Regions from separate parts of the Vibrio sp. KUL78 genome, predicted to be linked through region 2. Evidence: predicted binding sites of a transcription regulator. Region 2 holds the regulator's gene; the other holds the start of a gene.

Region 1 (8,842 bases), 1.2 Mb from region 2:
AATGGTGATGGAGACGCTCGTTTCTTTGGTCAATCTTATAAGATGGGTACAGTATCGGACGATAAGGCAACCTGGGAGTTCATTGAGTACTTTGATGAGGGCAGTCCATCAGACGATGACCCTTCGCTTGTTGATCTTGGAAGAACCTATGACGACATCAATCTCGTCGAAGCGGTGCAAAATGGCGATATGTCTGGTATGGATATGATTCAGACGAAGGTGGATAAAACGGAGTTCACTGATGCTGGAGACTTAGTCTATCGATATAACTTTGTTGAATATGATGCGCAAGGATTTGAGTCTGTTGAGGCAACAGAGCCAAGTTATGCTGAAAATCGAACAACCACGGTCATGGCTGAGAGTACCATTCATGTCGTTGAAAAAGACTGGGATGCGGATGGCTCAGTGAATGAACGTAGTCAGCAAGTGAGCTATGCATCAGGAAAGAGCACAGTTATAGAAGCCCGCCCAGTTTGGGCTTGGCGAGGCGACGATGTTTGGGAAGAGTATGCAGATTATCGTTACGGCTGGAATGATGAGCGGGTCAACTACTGGTATGAGACCGAGGTAACCGTTGAGATGGTTGATGGTGTGAAAACTGAATCCACAAGCGGTAAGCGATATGTGTTGGATTCTAAAACCAACACCGCTGGTGAAGATAAAGTGCTGTTCCACGAATATACCGCGACTTACCACTATGTTAGTGATGAGCTGACTATAGAGGTCGCAGACTGGAAACACCACGCCTTAGAGAGCCACGACTTTACTGTAGATCAAGATGACATCGGTCAGAAAGTAACGTACTGGCAACTTGACGCGCCGAAGTTTGGTCTATGGGTTGGTCATGAGTTCGCGGAGTGGGGTACTAAAGATGTAGCAGACCTCGCTGATAAGATTGCGAGCGTGTTGGAAAGCGGTGTCGCTATTGAGGACATCGATGAGACTCACATCGCAGGTCTGAGTTCCTACAATGGTGAGCTATTCACCGAGAGCTTTATTTACGACGAAGACGATAAAGCACGCACTTGGTACAACGTGTACTCGGAAAATGCGCTGGATGATAACCCTACGTGGGAAATGGAAACCATGACATTAACCGTCGAGGATACAGGATTGGTATTCCTTGCTGCTCCAGGGGCGTTGTTTGCGCTGACTCCTGACAACGGGGATATGATTTGCTTTGGCGATTATTGTACCGACACCGTCACAATGCCGCTGGCTGAGTTTGATGCGGCAACCGGTAGCTTTAAAACGTACTTCGGATGGCGTGAGAATGAACCGAATTACTTCTTCCAAACCGAGGCAGAAGCAAAAGCCAAATTTGATGAACTCACCAAATAATTAATGCGTTATTTCAATAAAACAAAGCCCCTCGCTAATGAGGGGCTTTTTAACACTAGAAAGCTTATCGCTAACGAAGGTTACTCTTCAGTCGTAAACGCATCTTCACTAAAGTGGTCAAGATCGTAAGGTGTTTGTTGGTAAACACAGTAGTTTAGCCAGTTAGCAAACAATAAGTGACCGTGACTACGCCAGCTCGCATTCGGCTTGTTGTCTGGATTGTTGTTTGGGTAGTAGTTAATTGGAATAGCAGGCTCCATGCCTTCACCCAAGTCTCTCACGTATTCGTTATGTAAAGTATGAGAGTCGTATTCAGGGTGACCTGTCACGAATACGTTTCGTTTGTCTTTCGTTGCCGCGAGATATACGCCGGCGACATCCGAGGTTGCCAGAATATCGAGATCTGTGTGTGATTCTAAATACTCTGGTGAAAAGTCAGCGTAACGAGAATGCGGTGCTAAGAAGGTGTCATCAAAACCGCGCAGGATAGGGTGGTGCGGGTCATGAATTTCATGGTGATACACACCTGACAGCTTCTCTTTGCGAGTGCGTTTGGGAAGATCGAATAAGAGCTTTAGGCCCGCTTGTGCCGCCCAACAGACATACAGCGTCGAGGTAACATGCTTGCTTGCCCAGTTCATGATGGTTTGTAGGTGATCCCAATAGATCACATCTTCAAACTGAACCAAACCAAGTGGTGCACCTGTGATAATGAGTCCATCAAAGTTACGGTTTTTAATAGTTTCAAACTGGCGGTAGAAAGTATCAAGGTGCTCAGTTGGCGTGTTCTTACTTGGTCTGTCGTCGATACGAAGAAGTTCGACATCAACCTGAAGTGGGCTGTTTGAAAGCAGTCTTAAAAACTGGGTTTCCGTTTCAATTTTCTTTGGCATCAAATTGAGAATCAATACCTTAAGCGGACGGATTTCCTGAGTCGAGGCGCGAGACTCTGACATCACAAAGATGTTCTCTTCACGCAGGACGTTAGAGGCAGGTAGTTGATCGGGAATCTTAATTGGCACAGCTTTCTCCCTAAGCTCTGTTTGGTCTTCTGGACGTCTATACTTCTAAAGTTAACGCAAACGTTTTTGCTTGTCGATAGTTAATTTTAGCTTAGGTGTAATCGGTTTAATGCAATACGTCATGACGTACATGGGTGAGACAGGGTACAATCACAGCACTTTCTATATTTTGCGGTGATCTTGTTTGAAACTCACGTTAATTCGCGGTCTTCCAGGTTCTGGAAAGAGTACCTTGGCGAAAACCCTCGACGCGCTGCACTTCGAAGCTGATATGTATTTTATCAATGAAAAAGGTGAATATTGTTACGACGGGGACAAGATTGGCGAAGCACACGAATGGTGTCAGCAGCAGGTCGAGAAAGCACTGGCGGCTAACCAAGACGTGGTCGTTGCCAATACCTTCGTTCGCCTGTGGGAAATGAAGGCATATAAAAATTTGGCTAAACGCTACAAGGCCGAGTTGGACGTCATCGTTTGTCACGAGCGTTACCCGAACGTACATGGCGTGAGTGACAGCGTCATCGCCAAGATGCGAAAACGTTGGCAAGACTAACCTTATTCACTTTAAAACAGAAAAATCTAATTATGGCAAAACGCTCTCCAGTCATCGAAATGACGTCGTACGGCATCTATTCTACATGGGACTCTGGCTCAAAAGATCTTCCAAAAATACAAGACTTTACAACCATAGTCCCAGCGGATGAACATATTGAGTTTGGTTTTATCGTCAATATCAAAAAGGCCAAAGGAGAAAAGGTGCGCTATTGCATCTATCATCCGGGTGTTCTTAGCAAAAAAGGACAGGTCCTTGCTCCATTTGACGGTGAAGAGCACGTAGGCAGCAATGATTGGGATTTCTACCTAGGCGATACGATTCAGTTGCTTCATCCTGTTGACGGATTGGAAAGTAACCTAGGTGAATGGCACATGGTCATTGAGATGCAAGGCAAAGTGATTGCTGAGAAAAAATTCAAAGTGACGGCGAGAGATGAAGGTCAGTTTTGGAAAAATCGCGGTTTCTAATCACAATTCGCCTTAATAGCTTTGTTCACCGCGTTGAAGACAAATCGACGGTTTTGGCGTGTGCTGCGGATAGTGGTTGCACGCTAAAACGTATACGTCGCTCTCGCAATTGGACGTTGACCGGAGAAGCTACCCAGCTTACGAAGTTTGCGCTTGAGGCTAACGTTGGGTGGATATCCGTTGCGGTTGATAAAGCCCTTGAAGGCTATAAATCACCGATTCAAGAAGTGCTGGAAAAAGACCCAGAAATAACCGTTGCGGACCTGATGTTTCAATCTGGTTGCACACTTGCCGAAGCGCGCGCTGCAATCGATGAGTTTGAGGACTTATAAAAAAACCGCGTTGTTCCTATTGGGCATAAGTACAACACGGTTTTGAGCTTTCTACTGCTTTGGCAATTACGCAGTCACGTAAGAAATCACAAAGTCAGTGATCTTAACCATGTCTTCTACTGAGATAAACTCTTCAGTCGTGTGAACTTTCGACATACCAGTAGATAGGTTAACTGTTGTTAGACCTTTCTCGTTGAAGTTGTTTGCATCGCTACCACCGCCAGTGTGTTTGGTGTTTGCTTCAATACCGTTAGCTGCAAATACTTCTTTGATCTTCAGTACATGCGCGTCATCTTCTGCAATCACGAATGCGTCATAGGCACGTGTTGATTCGATTTCAACTTCGGCGCCGAACTTCTCTGCCGATGCCTGGAATGTTTCTACCATGTGGTTGACTTGAGCTGTAAGTTTGTCGCTGTTAAGAGAGCGTGCTTCTGCAACTACCGTCAGTTCTGGCATTACGATGTTTGTCGCTTGACCACCGTTCACAGAGCCGATGTTTGCTGTTGTTTGCTCATCGATTCGCAGTAGCTTCATGTTCGCGATAGCATCTGCTGCAACCATAGCTGCGCTGATACCTTCTTCTGGTGCTAGACCCGCGTGAGCTGGACGGCCTTTGATCTTAGCTACAATTTTTTGCTGACCAGGAGCGCCTGTTACGATAGTGCCGATTGGGCCGCCTGTATCGAGTACGATTGCGTTCTTAGACTGAATGTAAGACATGTCGAAGTACTCAGAGCCGAATAGACCGCCTTCTTCATGCACAGTGAACGCAACTTCAATTGTTTTGTGCTCACGGTTTTGCTCTTGTAGGCAGCGCACAGCTTCCATGACTGCTACGATACCTGATTTGTCGTCGCCACCAAGGATGGTGTCACCTTTTGAACGGATAATACCGTCTTCAATAATTGGCTCGATACCGATGCCTGGCGTTACTGTGTCCATGTGAGCACTGAATACGATGCTGCCTTCTTGTTTACCTTCAAGACGACCGTATACGTTAAAGCCATTTGTGTACTGCTCAGGTACAGGTAGTTTACTTACTACGAAACCTAGCTCACCAAGTTGCTCAGCAATCGCTTCTGCGACGGCTTTTTCATTGCCAGATTCGCTATCGATTTTTACGAGGTCACAAAAATGGTTTACTAGGCGTTCTGTATTTACTTGAGTCATGGGATCACTTCACGTTAGTGGAACAGGGGAAGACCACTTTACACGCTAGTTGGAGACCAAAGACCTGAGATAAATCAAAGAAAGGTCCGCAATTTAGAGAATATGACTGTCTTTTGACCTAGTTTTGTTTGGAAAATTTGTAACAAGCTGCAATGGTGGTGCATATGACGATAAAACATCCAATCCATTGAAATAAAGACATCGTCTCTTGAAGAAATACTGTCGCAAATATTAGGCCAAACAAAGGCTCTGTTCCCATCAATAAAGACGCTTGGCTCGCTGGCAGGTGCTTCACGGCATAGTTCTGGATAAAAAACGCCATGAGCGTGCAGCAAAGCGCGAGATAGAGAAGGCTGGTCCATCCGTGCGTATCAAGACTTCTGAGCACGGTGATCATTGAAGGTGAATTTTTATCAAGTATGAGAAGCCCTAGGCTCATTACTGTGACCGTGGCAAGCTGAACTAAGGTAATCAACTCAACATGGAAGGTAGTGCTCGTAAACGCTTTTCTACAGGCAACGACCATTACGCCCCTCAGAAAGGCTGCGACTAGCACCAAGCCTACCCCCAAGTCTAAGCGAAGCGCGACTTGGTGTGGTTCTGCTATCAGCATCATTCCGGTCACACCGACAGTGCAAAGAAGGAAAATCCCCTTTGGTAGCTGAACCTTAAGCCAGAGTTTCTCTAGGATTGGTGTAAACAGCACACACAAGCTTATTAGAACGGCTACTTGCCCAGCTTGAGCCAGTTTGACCGCCCAGGTTTCAGTAACAAAGATGCAGCTTAGAATCAGTCCCGTTGAGACGCCCACCTGCAAATACTGTTTTTGATTGTCAATATAGTGGCTTATTTGTCCTTTATTGACAGCGATAGTGAATAAAATTGAGCAGCTAATCAAAAACCGAAGAAACAGTAGCTGTGGCACAGATACATGGCTAAGTATCTGTTTTGAAACTCCATAACTGGTTCCCCAAACGATGGCGACCGCAAGAAGCCCTAAAATAGCCCAGTGAAATGAGACCTTGTTAACGAAATTCCTTTCCATTTAGCTGTTACCTAAAAGTTAATTATTAGTGTCGGTCTACCTATGCTAACTTATGAATATGGATGTGATAATACTCCCAATTCTCATAGGACTTGTGACTAATGGACACAAATAAGCTCATGGCAATGCTTCCCGACATCGCAGCGTTCGTGACCGTTGTAGAGTCAGGCAGTTTTACTGCTGCTTCACAGCGCTTAGGCGTCACGCCTTCGGGTGTCAGTCGCCAGATTAGTCGCTTGGAGTCAGCATTGAATGCGGATTTGTTAGAACGGACTACTCGTAAGCAAGTGACCACCGAAACGGGAAAAATTGTTTACGAGTACAGCAAAAAGATAATGGAGTCAGCCGCAGACATAGTGCATGTTACAAGCCAAGATTTAGGTGAGGTAACGGGTGAGCTGCGCATCGCGGCACCTAAAGCATTCAGCCGCCGGATTTTGCAGCCACTCATGCTCGAGTTTTTAGCGAAATACCCTGAGGTGAAGCTTCGCTTGATCGTAAGCGATGAGTTTATCGATCCGTTCGGCCATAACCTCGACTTTGTCTTCGAGTTAACGCATTTCCCAAGAGAGAATTTAGTTGCTAAATCGCTGGGTGAAATCAAAGCGGTGCTGTGTGCCAATAAGGCGTATCTTCAAGAACATGGCATCCCATTTCACCCTAATAACTTACTCGATCATGATTGTTTGTACCTTAATGAGCAACCTAACGACAATGTCTGGCTGTTCTCAAAAGATGAAGATAACGTCAAAGTTCAGGTGCATGGGCGTTACTCTGTGAATCATTCTGAGATGCGGCTCAATGCCGTGAAAGAGGGGTTAGGAATAGGCATTTTTCCAGAGTTTGTTGTCGATGAATCGATAGACAACGGAGAGGTATTGCAAGTATTGCCTGAGTGGCGGGTAAACTCTCGTTATCAAGGGGAAATCATCATGCAATTTCCCCAATCTAAGTTCACCCCGGCGAGACGAAGGGCGTTTATCGATTTTATGGTTGAGTCGATGTCTCGAGGTTCGTCGCACCTTCAAAACGAGTAGGGAAGTCGGTAAAGACGGCATCGACGCTATCTAAGTGCTTAAATGATTTTGGATTATTGACGGTATAGCACCAAATCTCAACGTCGAGCTCTCGCAATATGTTGATATGGTTGGCGGTGAGCCATTTGTAATTTAGGTGACAACTAAAAGCATTGACATCGAGTATGGTTGCCAGCGTTTTGCGGTTGACGCGCTTTGCTAACACGCCTAGTCGAATTCCGAGTTCTGCTTGGTGGAGTTCGCGCATCACGTCGTTACTGAAACTCGAGATAATGAGATTACTCTTGTTAAAAGCGCTTTTCTCAAGCTCAGTCTTAAGCAATGAAACAACGTAGGCTGGGTCGTGACTGTCGACCTTAACTTCTAGGTTTATCGACATGTCATTAGCACCACAGAACTCTAGAAGAGCCTCAAGGGTGATAATAGACTCACCTTGAAACTCCGCTGATTTCCAAGAACCAAAATCTAGGGCTTGAAGCTCTTTCAGTGTCAGTTCATCGACTCGTCCTTTGCCGTTACTGCAACGATTGACGGTGTGGTCATGGCATACAACCAAAACATTGTCTTTGGTTGGTTGCACATCAACTTCAACCCATTTTATGCCCAGCTGTTTTGCAGCCTGTATACTGACCATAGTGTTTTCTGGATGCGTTCCCGCGACACCACGATGACCGACAAAAATAACGCTCATAAGCAAACCTCAAAAAAAGCGATGGCTATCGCTACAAAGAATAGGTGTTGTTGCAATGTTGTTAACATCAAGTTATCTTGCAATAAGGTTGTCTGACCAGTTAGCAGGGCTTATGAAAATTCACCAGATCTCAGGATATATCCAACAAATCTATCTCGCAGAGTACCCAGAGAAGTTGTTACTACTGGATGGTGCTAGCCGCGCTGATGTCGGCACGATATTACGCTATATTCGCGACGAACTGAATCGTCCGATATCGGATCTTAAAGCCATTGTGGTTACCCACATGCATCCCGACCACGCAGGGGCTGCGCACAGGTTAAAAAAACTGACAGGTGCGAAAATTGTGTCTCGTTCACATCATAAAGCATGGTACTCCGGGGCTGATGGCATTCTCATGCATCTTACCGATCTGTTTCTTGCTCGATACATGGCGAATCGAATGGGTAAACCGAAGAGAAACCTTTGGTATCAGAGAAAGCTTAAGGTCGACCACGCGGTTACTGATGGTGATGCTGTTCCAATGTTTGAAGACTGGCAGGTGATCGATACTCCAGGGCACACAGATCGTGATATTTCCGTTTACAACGCCAAGCACTCGACAGTGTATGTCGCAGACTTAATGGTTGAAGTGAAAAAGCACTTAATAGCTCCTTTTCCAGTATTTCACCCAAACCAATATCGACGCTCAGTGGATAAGGTGTATAACTTGAACGCGAAAAGTGTATTGTTGGCGCATCGAGGGCCTGTAGAATTCGACGAGGTAGCAAAGAATCATATCCTCGACACCGCACCAAGAAGACCTGTGACTCATTGGCGGGTGACGAAGATAAAGCTCAATAGTGTATTGAAATCAATGTGGTCTAAGCGTTAATTGGTTTGCGCTTTGTCATGGTTAGGGTAGATAAGCGACGCAGTATCAAAGCCCGCGTTTTTGGCCAGTTCGACATACTGTTCTAGTTTTTTGCTCTCAATCGTCGGAGTTCTGGACAGGATCCAGAAATAATCCGAGTTATAGCCACTCACTAGGGCTACTGAGTAGTCTTCTTCCAGATAGTAAACCACATAGCTACCGTAGAAAGGTCCGAAGAACGACACTTTGAGGTGAGCGATATCTTGCGCTTCAACAAACTTCGCTTTACCAATCGCCTCTGACCATTCTTTATCCTCGGTATCCC
Region 2 (8,842 bases):
AGCTGCTCTGTCCCGACGCCCACGGTAACCAACTGATGTGAGCCACAACCTTCACACTGATGAACGATAGGGCGCTGTGAGCCACAATGGTGGCAGCGGATCTCGTTACTCGACTGGTGATAGGTGTAATAAGCATCACAACGGTGACATTCTGCTGTCCAGCCACATTCGTGGCACATGAGGGCAGGACTAAATCCACGGCGGTTGAGGAACAACATCACCTGGTTGCCTGCTTCTAAATGGCGGCGCAGCTCAGCAATCAGTGGCGCTGATAGTCCAGCTTCCAGAAACTGACCTTTGACGTCAATGACTTTATTGGTCGTCGGTACCGCAAGTCCCGCTCGTTGGCTGAGTATTAAATGATGATACTTGCCTGCCAGCGCATTTTGCAGTGTTTCGATAGACGGCGTGGCAGAGCCAAGAATAATCGGGATCTGCTCTTTATTCGCACGCATCACCGCGACGTCACGGGCATGGTAACGCAGGCTGTCTTGCTGCTTATATGACGTGTCGTGCTCTTCGTCGACAATAATAATGCCGAGGTCGGCAAATGGCGTAAGTAGCGCCGAGCGCGTTCCGATAACAATACCCGCCACTTTGTCTCGTGCGCTTAGCCACGCGTTGAGCCGCTCAGTATCATTAAGACCTGAGTGGATAACCTCAGTGGGCACATTAAAGCGTTTACGAAAGCGATTAATGGTTTGCGGAGTAAGGCCGATCTCCGGCACCAACACCAAAGCTTGTTGTCCGCGCTCCAGTATAGGCTTAATCATCTGCAGGTAGACTTCGGTCTTGCCTGAGCCCGTGACGCCTTCAAGCAGGTAGCAGCCAAACTCAGTCTGACTGTTGACCGACGCTATCGCCACGGCCTGTTCGGCATTCAAGCGAAGATCGACAGGATCGTTGCAGATCGCCTCTGGCCATTGAGTTTGCTGGGTTTGTCTCTCTATCGACGTGATCCAGCCTTTTTCTGTCAGTGTCTTGAGAACGCTAGTGCTGACGTCACTGTCGATAAATAGCTGATGCGAACACGGACCAGATTCCAACATATGCATGACTTTGGCTTGCTTCACCGCTCGCCCAAAGCCGGACATTAATTGATTCTTGCCAGCTTCTGTGATCTGCCACTCCACGGTTGCGGCAAATTCAGCTGGCTTGCCTTTTCTAAGAGCTGCGGGTAGCGCGTTACTCAAGGTGTCGCCGAGTGGATGCTGGTAATAAAGGCTGCACCATGAGATAAGGTCAAAAAGAGGCTTAGACCAAACTGGTGCGGTATCTAACGCCGCTTTTATCGGCTTGAGTTTGTCTATCGGAAACTCAGACTCATGACTAAACTGCATCACAATACCGACGAGCGTTTTTGGTCCAAATGGTACAGACACGCGCCCGCCAACCACAGGAAAAAGGTGGGCAGGGACGAGGTAGTCAAACTGTTTATCAAGTGGGACTGGAAGAGCCACTCGAGCGACATTTGGGCGCATAGTTAGGTCGATATTGATAAAGAAGACGTCTATTCTAACGGTATGGGTCGCCTTGTATAGACTGGATAATCAATTTATCGGCTAAGGCTCACCGAAGGTGGCGAAAAAAGTCGCAATTTTAGTTGATTCCCTTGGCACTATTCATTACTATACTGCGCCTTGATGGCATGGCTTCTTGCTTTCATATTGAAATGCAAAGCGATGGTATCATCTATTTATTAACTACGTGTGGTGTCCGGCTTAGAATCGGATGGCGACACGGCCTAAATTATTGAGGTTTCCCATGAAAGCTGGTATCCACCCAGAATACAAAGCTGTAACAGCAACTTGCTCTTGCGGCAACACATTCGAATTCAACTCTACTCTAGGTAAAGATTCTATCCACCTAGACGTATGTGACAAGTGCCACCCATTCTACACTGGTAAGCAGCGTATCGTTGATACTGGCGGCCGTGTTGATCGCTTCAACAAGCGTTTCGGTGCTCTATCTAGCAAGAAGTAATTATTACTTTTGCAGATTAAAAAAGGACGCTTCGGCGTCCTTTTTGCTTTTTAGCTGTTTGTTTATCTGTCAACATCCGCTTGCATAACGTGCTACCTATCTCTACTTTTTTCTTCGCTTCATCCCTTCCATCCATTCAAAAGCCTAATAAACTCGCGTAGTATTAGTCCGTCAGAGTAATGAACATCAGAGATACCTCCTCTCCGTTCAAATGTACCCACTCTGTGTGTGTAACCCTTTAGAAGCAACGCGAATAAAAATAAACGGGCTTATACCCAAGTAACCTCAAGATTCAGGTTCAGCGAGATTTGCTTGGTTTGCAGCCAAGGCGGTGGTTTGAAAGCATAGTGGTTCTATGATGAAAACCGCCAACGCAGGCTGCGGACCAAGCAAACTCGCCCGAAGGGAGCCCTAGAGAGCGCTTATCTCAGCGTCAAATAGCCTTGAAATGGACTACCATTTCTGCGGTTATTTTCCTTGATATAAGCACTCTCTAGGGCTCTGAATCCTGAGTCTTGAGGTCACTTGGGTATATACTCATAACTACATCACTTAAGTAACTAATCAGTCTTATAAAAGCAGGATAGCTAACCATGTCCGATGACCATCAAATTGACGAATTTCGCCAGCAAGCGCTTGATTACCATGCCAACCCTGTACCTGGAAAAATCGAAGTAGCATTAACTAAACCCGCCAACTCAGCCGCCGATCTCGCACTGGCCTACAGCCCTGGTGTGGCAGAGCCTGTGCGTGAAATCGCGCAAAATGCCGAGAATGTTTATAAATACACTGCGAAAGGCAATATGGTCGCAGTGATCTCTAACGGTACCGCCATCCTAGGTCTCGGTAACCTAGGTCCAATGGCGTCTAAGCCAGTTATGGAAGGTAAAGCGCTACTGTTTAAACGCTTCGCGGGTCTAGATTCCATTGACATTGAGGTAAAACACCGCACTATCGATGAGTTCGTAGATACTGTTGCGAACATCTCAGACACCTTTGGTGGTATCAACCTAGAAGATATTAAAGCGCCAGACTGTTTTGAGATTGAACGACGCCTTATCGAGCGCTGTGATGTGCCGGTATTCCACGATGACCAACACGGTACAGCGATTGTTACTGCAGCAGGTATGCTCAACGCTATCGAGCTTCAGGGCAAAGATCTGAAAGAAACCACTATTGTCTGTCTAGGTGCAGGCGCAGCGGCGATCGCTTGTATGGAGCTGTTGATCAAATGCGGTGCGATGCGTGAGAAGATCTATATGCTGGATCGTAAAGGTGTGATCCACACTCGTCGTGACGATCTTAACGAATACAAAGAGCTGTTTGCCAACAACACAGATAAGCGCACGCTAGAAGATGTGATCGAAGGCGCGGACCTATTCCTAGGTGTATCAGGTCCTGATCTGTTGCCACCAGAAGCGCTTAAGCTAATGGCGGACAAGCCAATCGTGTTTGCGTGTTCAAACCCAGATCCAGAAATCAAACCTGAGCTTGCTCATCAGGTTCGTGATGACCTAATTATGGGTACAGGCCGTTCAGACTACCCGAACCAGGTAAACAACGTGCTGTGTTTCCCGTTTATCTTCCGTGGTGCTCTTGATGTGCGTGCGAGTGAGATTAATGATGAGATGAAACTAGCAGCGGTAGAAGCGATTCGTGAGCTAGCGAAAGAGCCAGTACCACAAGACGTACTCAATGCCGCAGGTGTTGAGGCGCTGACCTTTGGTAAGGACTACATCATTCCAAAGCCAATGGACCCGCGTTTGCTTCCTCGTGTGGCTAAAGCGGTAGCGAAAGCTGCGGTTGAATCTGGCGTGGCTCGTATTGAGTTACCCGATAGCTATATGGCTTAAGGTTGTGGCACAAGCCAAACGCATTTAACGAGAAGAGGGTCTAGATGACCCTCTTTCTTATTGAATGGTGCAATGGTTGTTGCTTATGTGACCGGATTAAAGTGTTACCTATGTGACCATTAGTACATTTTGACTGTGGTGACTCTAAAACGCGCGTCATTCCTGCGTAGGCAGGAATCTTCTTGAGGCTTGGTGCGCGCTTGTAGTAGGCCCCTGCCTGCGCAGGCGCGCGGCTAGTAGGGTGACGATAAATTTGACCGTGATGACTCTATAGCGTGCGTCATTCCTGCGCAGGCAGGAATCTTCTTGAGGCTTGGTGCGCGCTTGTAGTAGACCCTTGCCTGCGCAGGCGCGCGGCTAGTAGGGTGACGATAAATTTGACCGTGATGACTCTATAGCGTGCGTCATTCCTGTGCAGGCAGGAATCTTCTTGAGGCTTGGTACGCGCTTTGAGTAGACCCTTCTTACGCAGGCGCGGCTAGTGGGATGACGATAAATTTAACCGTGATGACTTTAAAGCGCGCGTCATTCCTGCGCAGGCAGGAATCTTCTTGAGGCTTGGTGCGCGCTTTGAGTAGACCCTGCCTACGCAGGCGCGCGGCTAGTGGGGTGACGATAAATTTAACCGTGATGACTCTAAAGCGCGCGTCATTCCTGCGCAGGCAGGAATCTTCTTGAGGCTTGGTATGCGCTTTGAGTAGACCCTGCTTACGCAGGCGCGGCTAGTGGGGTGACGATAAATTTAACCGTGATGACTTTAAAGCGCGCGTCATTCCTGCGCAGGCAGGAATCTTCCTGAGGCTTGGTACGCGCTTTGAGTAGACCCTGCTTACGCAGGCGCGGCTAGTGGGGTGACGATAAATTTAACCGTGATGACTCTAAAGCGCGCGTCATTCCTGCGCAGGCGCGCGGCTAGTGGGGTGACTAAATTTGATCGTGATGCCTCTAAAGCGCGCGTCATTCCTGCGCAGGCAGGAATCTTCTTGAGGCTTGGTATGCGCTTTGAGTAGACCCCTGCCTACGCAGGGGTGACGATAATTTTAGGGAGACGGTATCTATAGAACTGTGTTGCTACGCTCATTGAACAGAAGCTAGCGGAGGAAGTTCTTATGAACTTGAAGATATGATCTTAGAAATAGAATGCTACCTACTCTTCATCAAACGCTTCAAACTCAATCCCCATCGCCGTCATCAGCTCTTTCGCTTCTGTTGGGATATCATCAGGACGGTCTTTTCTTAAATCTTCGTCGGTCGGAAGCGGCTGGCCAGTGTAGGCGTGCAGGAAAGCTTCGCACAATAGTTCACTGTTGGTTGCATGGCGTAGGTTATTGATTTGGCGACGAGTACGCTCATCGGTCAATACCTTTAGCACCTTCAGCGGGATAGACACTGTGATTTTTTTTACCTGCTCGCTTTTCTTACCGTGCTCCGCATATGGGCTAATGTATTCACCATTCCAATCTGCCATTACACACCTTCGCTCTGTTAATCATAAATAGTAGTAATAAGAATGCTGCAATTTTAGCGGGATTTACTGCCATAAGCAAAGACATATAGACGTCTAGAAGTGTTGACGTCTCACATTTTGGAAAGTAAAGTGGGGCAACGAATGTGGATATTTATTTTAATGCAATGTTAATTCTTTAACGTTTGTGGCGTTTGCCGGTTCCCATATTACCGGTAAAAGTAGACACTGTGGTTACACCAACTAGCCATGCGATCTGAGAAAGGAAGTTTCTATGAGCAATCGGAAGCCAGCGACAATAGCCGTACGTACTGGTATCGAATCGGATACCCAGCATCACGCTGTGGTGCCACCTATTTATCTCTCTACTAACTATGGTTTCCCTGCCTTTGGGGAAGTGCCGACTTACGATTACACCCGCTCAGGAAACCCAAACCGAGGTTTGTTAGAAACTGCTTTGTATGAGCTGGAATCTGGTAAAGGCGCGGTAGTGACTAACTGTGGTACCTCTGCACTCAATCTTTGGGTTTCTGCTTTCTTAGGTCCAGAAGACACGATTATTGCTCCCCATGACTGTTATGGTGGCACGTACCGCTTGTTCAACACGCGTGCGCAAAAAGGTGACTTCAAGGTTAACTTTGTCGACCAAAGTGACGAGCAAGCCTTTGATGCTGCGCTTGAGCAAAAACCAAAACTTATCTTGCTTGAAACGCCGTCTAACCCACTTGTGCGTGTTGTCGATATTGCGGCCGTGTGTGAAAAAGCGAAAAAGGTCGGTGCGCTGGTAGCAGTAGACAACACCTTTTTGACACCTGTGTACCAAAAGCCTCTCGAGCTTGGTGCAGACTTTGTGATTCACTCAACGACCAAGTATATCAACGGTCACTCTGACGTGATTGGCGGTGTGGTGATCACCAAAACCGAAGAGCACGCAGAAGAGCTCGCATGGTGGGGCAACTGCATCGGTGCGACGGGTACGCCTTTTGATAGCTACATGACTTTGCGTGGTATTCGCACGCTTGGCGCACGTATGCGTGTCCATGAAGAGAGCTCGCAACAGATCCTAGATTTTCTTAAGCCGCAACCATTGGTAAAAGTGATTTATCACCCAAGTCTGCCTGAGCACCCTGGTCATGAGATTGCTAAGAAGCAGCAGTCTGGTTTTGGCTCTATGTTGAGCTTTGAGTTCGCGGGTAGCTTTGAGCAGCTTAAGTACTTTGTTGGTGAGCTAGAGCTATTCTCGCTCGCAGAGTCTCTTGGTGGCGTCGAAAGTCTGATTTGTCACCCAGCGTCTATGACGCACCGTGCGATGGGCGAAGAAGCATTAGCCGAAGCGGGCGTTTCTCAGCAGCTCCTTCGCCTCTCTGTTGGTCTAGAAGACGCGCAAGATCTGATTGATGACCTTGCCCAAGCGTTTGAGAAAGCATCTGCATTTAAAGGATAAGCCGGCATGAGTCAAAGCAGTACCCTGAATAACAGACACGGTAAGCAGTTGCACAAATTCGGCGGCAGCAGCTTAGCAGACCCTGAATGTTATCGCCGAGTGGTCTCTATCTTAAAAGACTACTCTAATGAAGAAGACCTTATCGTGGTCTCGGCGGCGGGTAAAACCACTAACCGTCTCATCGAATTTCTAGATGCGCTTAATAAAGATGGGCGCATTGCGCACGAGCACCTACAGGCGCTTCGTCAGTTTCAGATTGAGCTGGTGGAGTCACTACTAACCGGTGAAGAAGCCGAAGGTCTGGTCTCTCAGTTACACGACGAATTTAGCACGCTTGGTGAGCTTAGCTATCCGCTCACAGACGCTGAGCGCGCATCGGTATTAGGACACGGCGAGGTGTGGTCTTCACGCCTATTGGCTGCGCTGCTTAGACAGAGCGATTTGCCTGCAGTCGCACAGGACGCAAGAGCCTTCCTTCGCGCTGAGTTCGGCACTCAGCCAGAGGTAGACCGCGCTAAATCCTACCCGCTGATCAAAGAAGTATTGGCACAGCATGCGCATCACCGTGTGGTGATCACTGGTTTCATGGCGCAAAGTGAATGCGGCGAAACCGTGCTGCTGGGTCGTAATGGCTCTGACTATTCTGCTACTGTGATTGGCGCATTGGCGGAAGTGTCATGCGTGACGATATGGAGTGACGTTGCAGGTGTATACAGCGCGGATCCACGCGTGGTGAGTGATGCATGTCTATTGCCTTTGCTACGTTTAGATGAAGCCAGCGAACTGGCGCGTCTTGCAGCACCTGTATTGCACAGTCGTACGCTTCAGCCTGTTGCTCAAAGTGCGATGGACTTGAATCTACGCTGCAGCTATCAGCCTGAGTCCGGGTCAACACGCATTGAGCGTGTGCTTGCATCAGGGCGCGGCGCAAAAATCATCACGTCACTCGATGAAGTTTTGCTTATTGAACTGGCATTTGGTGCGGGTCACGACTTTGAGCGTGCGCAGACTGAAGTGCTCAATAGTCTTAAGCGTGCACAATTGGCACCGTTAGCGTTTGAAGCGCAGGCGGACCAATCTCGACTTCGCCTTGCTTATACCGCGGAAATTGCCTCTGGCGCGCTTACTGAGCTGCAAGACCTGGCTATTGAAGCTGAGATTAAGCTCAAAGAAGGCTATTCCATGCTGGCCGCAGTAGGCGCTGGCGTGACTAAAAATGCCAACCACTGCTTTGGCTTCTATCAGCAACTTAAACATGCGCCAGTTGAGTTTATTTCAGAAGCTGAGTCTCAATTGAGTCTTGCTGCTGTGCTACGTAAATCAGATATTCAACCTCTCGTGAAATCGGTCCATACTCAGCTGTTTCAAGCGCAAAAGCGTGTTGCGGTTGCGCTGTGCGGTAAGGGCAATATTGGCTCAAGCTGGCTATCTCTATTTAAAGAGCAGAAAAGCGAGCTGGAGAAACGTCGTGGTATGAGTTTCAACTTAGTCGCAGTTATCGATAGCCAGACCTATTGGTTTGATGAAGATGGCATCGACGAGCAGCAGGTGCTCACGCGCTATGAAGATGAAGCGATTGAATACCAAGGTGACATCTGGCTACAACGCCTAGCGGCACTTCAAGGCTATGATGAAGGCGTGGTGTTAGACGTGACAGCGAGTGCGGCACTGGCGGAAAGATACGTCAGCATCGCAGAGCATGGTCTCCACCTCATCTCAGCGAACAAGGTTGCGGGCTCTGCTCCAAGTAATGACTATCACGCTGTGCAAGATGCGTTTTCGAAAACCGGTCGTCACTGGCTCTACAATGCCACTGTGGGCGCAGGGTTACCAATAAACCATACCGTTCGCGACCTGCGTGAAAGTGGTGATGACATCGTTGCGCTTTCAGGGATATTCTCTGGCACTTTATCGTGGTTGTTCCAGCAGTTTGACGGCTCTGTACCTTTTGCTGAGCTTGTCGACCTAGCGTGGCAGCAGGGCTTAACTGAACCAGATCCGCGCTCAGACCTCGATGGCTCTGATGTGATGCGCAAGCTGGTCATCCTGGCTCGTGAGTCAGGACTCGATATCGATCCTGACGCCGTCGAGGTGGAG

Evidence for each region. The regulator MetJ, encoded in region 2, represses methionine synthesis genes. The targets are predictions, from matches to a motif close to TTAGACNTNTANANGTCTAA.
Region 1: metA (homoserine O-acetyltransferase MetA) is a predicted target of MetJ. The motif match lies at 2,393-2,412, and genes of this name have one in related genera.

Annotation. Positions count from the first base shown of each region.
Region 1 covers NZ_AP045837.1:2,129,274-2,138,115, reverse strand. Annotated here, with positions in the region: gene AC6I8Y_RS09935 (hypothetical protein) at 1-1,341, shown strand, start outside; gene metA (homoserine O-acetyltransferase MetA) at 1,422-2,363, opposite strand; gene AC6I8Y_RS09925 (AAA family ATPase) at 2,548-2,916, shown strand; gene AC6I8Y_RS09920 (DUF3859 domain-containing protein) at 2,949-3,386, shown strand; gene AC6I8Y_RS09915 (ribosome recycling factor family protein) at 3,365-3,718, shown strand; gene AC6I8Y_RS09910 (M20/M25/M40 family metallo-hydrolase) at 3,785-4,891, opposite strand; gene AC6I8Y_RS09905 (DMT family transporter) at 5,010-5,936, opposite strand; gene AC6I8Y_RS09900 (LysR family transcriptional regulator) at 6,038-6,973, shown strand; gene AC6I8Y_RS09895 (glycerophosphodiester phosphodiesterase family protein) at 6,924-7,664, opposite strand; gene AC6I8Y_RS09890 (MBL fold metallo-hydrolase) at 7,777-8,538, shown strand; gene AC6I8Y_RS09885 (lipocalin family protein) at 8,535-8,842, opposite strand, start outside.
Region 2 covers NZ_AP045837.1:3,283,162-3,292,003, reverse strand. Annotated here, with positions in the region: gene priA (primosomal protein N') at 1-1,481, opposite strand, end outside; gene rpmE (50S ribosomal protein L31) at 1,765-1,983, shown strand; gene AC6I8Y_RS15280 (malic enzyme-like NAD(P)-binding protein) at 2,577-3,836, shown strand; gene metJ (met regulon transcriptional regulator MetJ) at 4,984-5,304, opposite strand; gene AC6I8Y_RS15270 (O-succinylhomoserine (thiol)-lyase) at 5,576-6,745, shown strand; gene AC6I8Y_RS15265 (bifunctional aspartate kinase/homoserine dehydrogenase II) at 6,752-8,842, shown strand, end outside.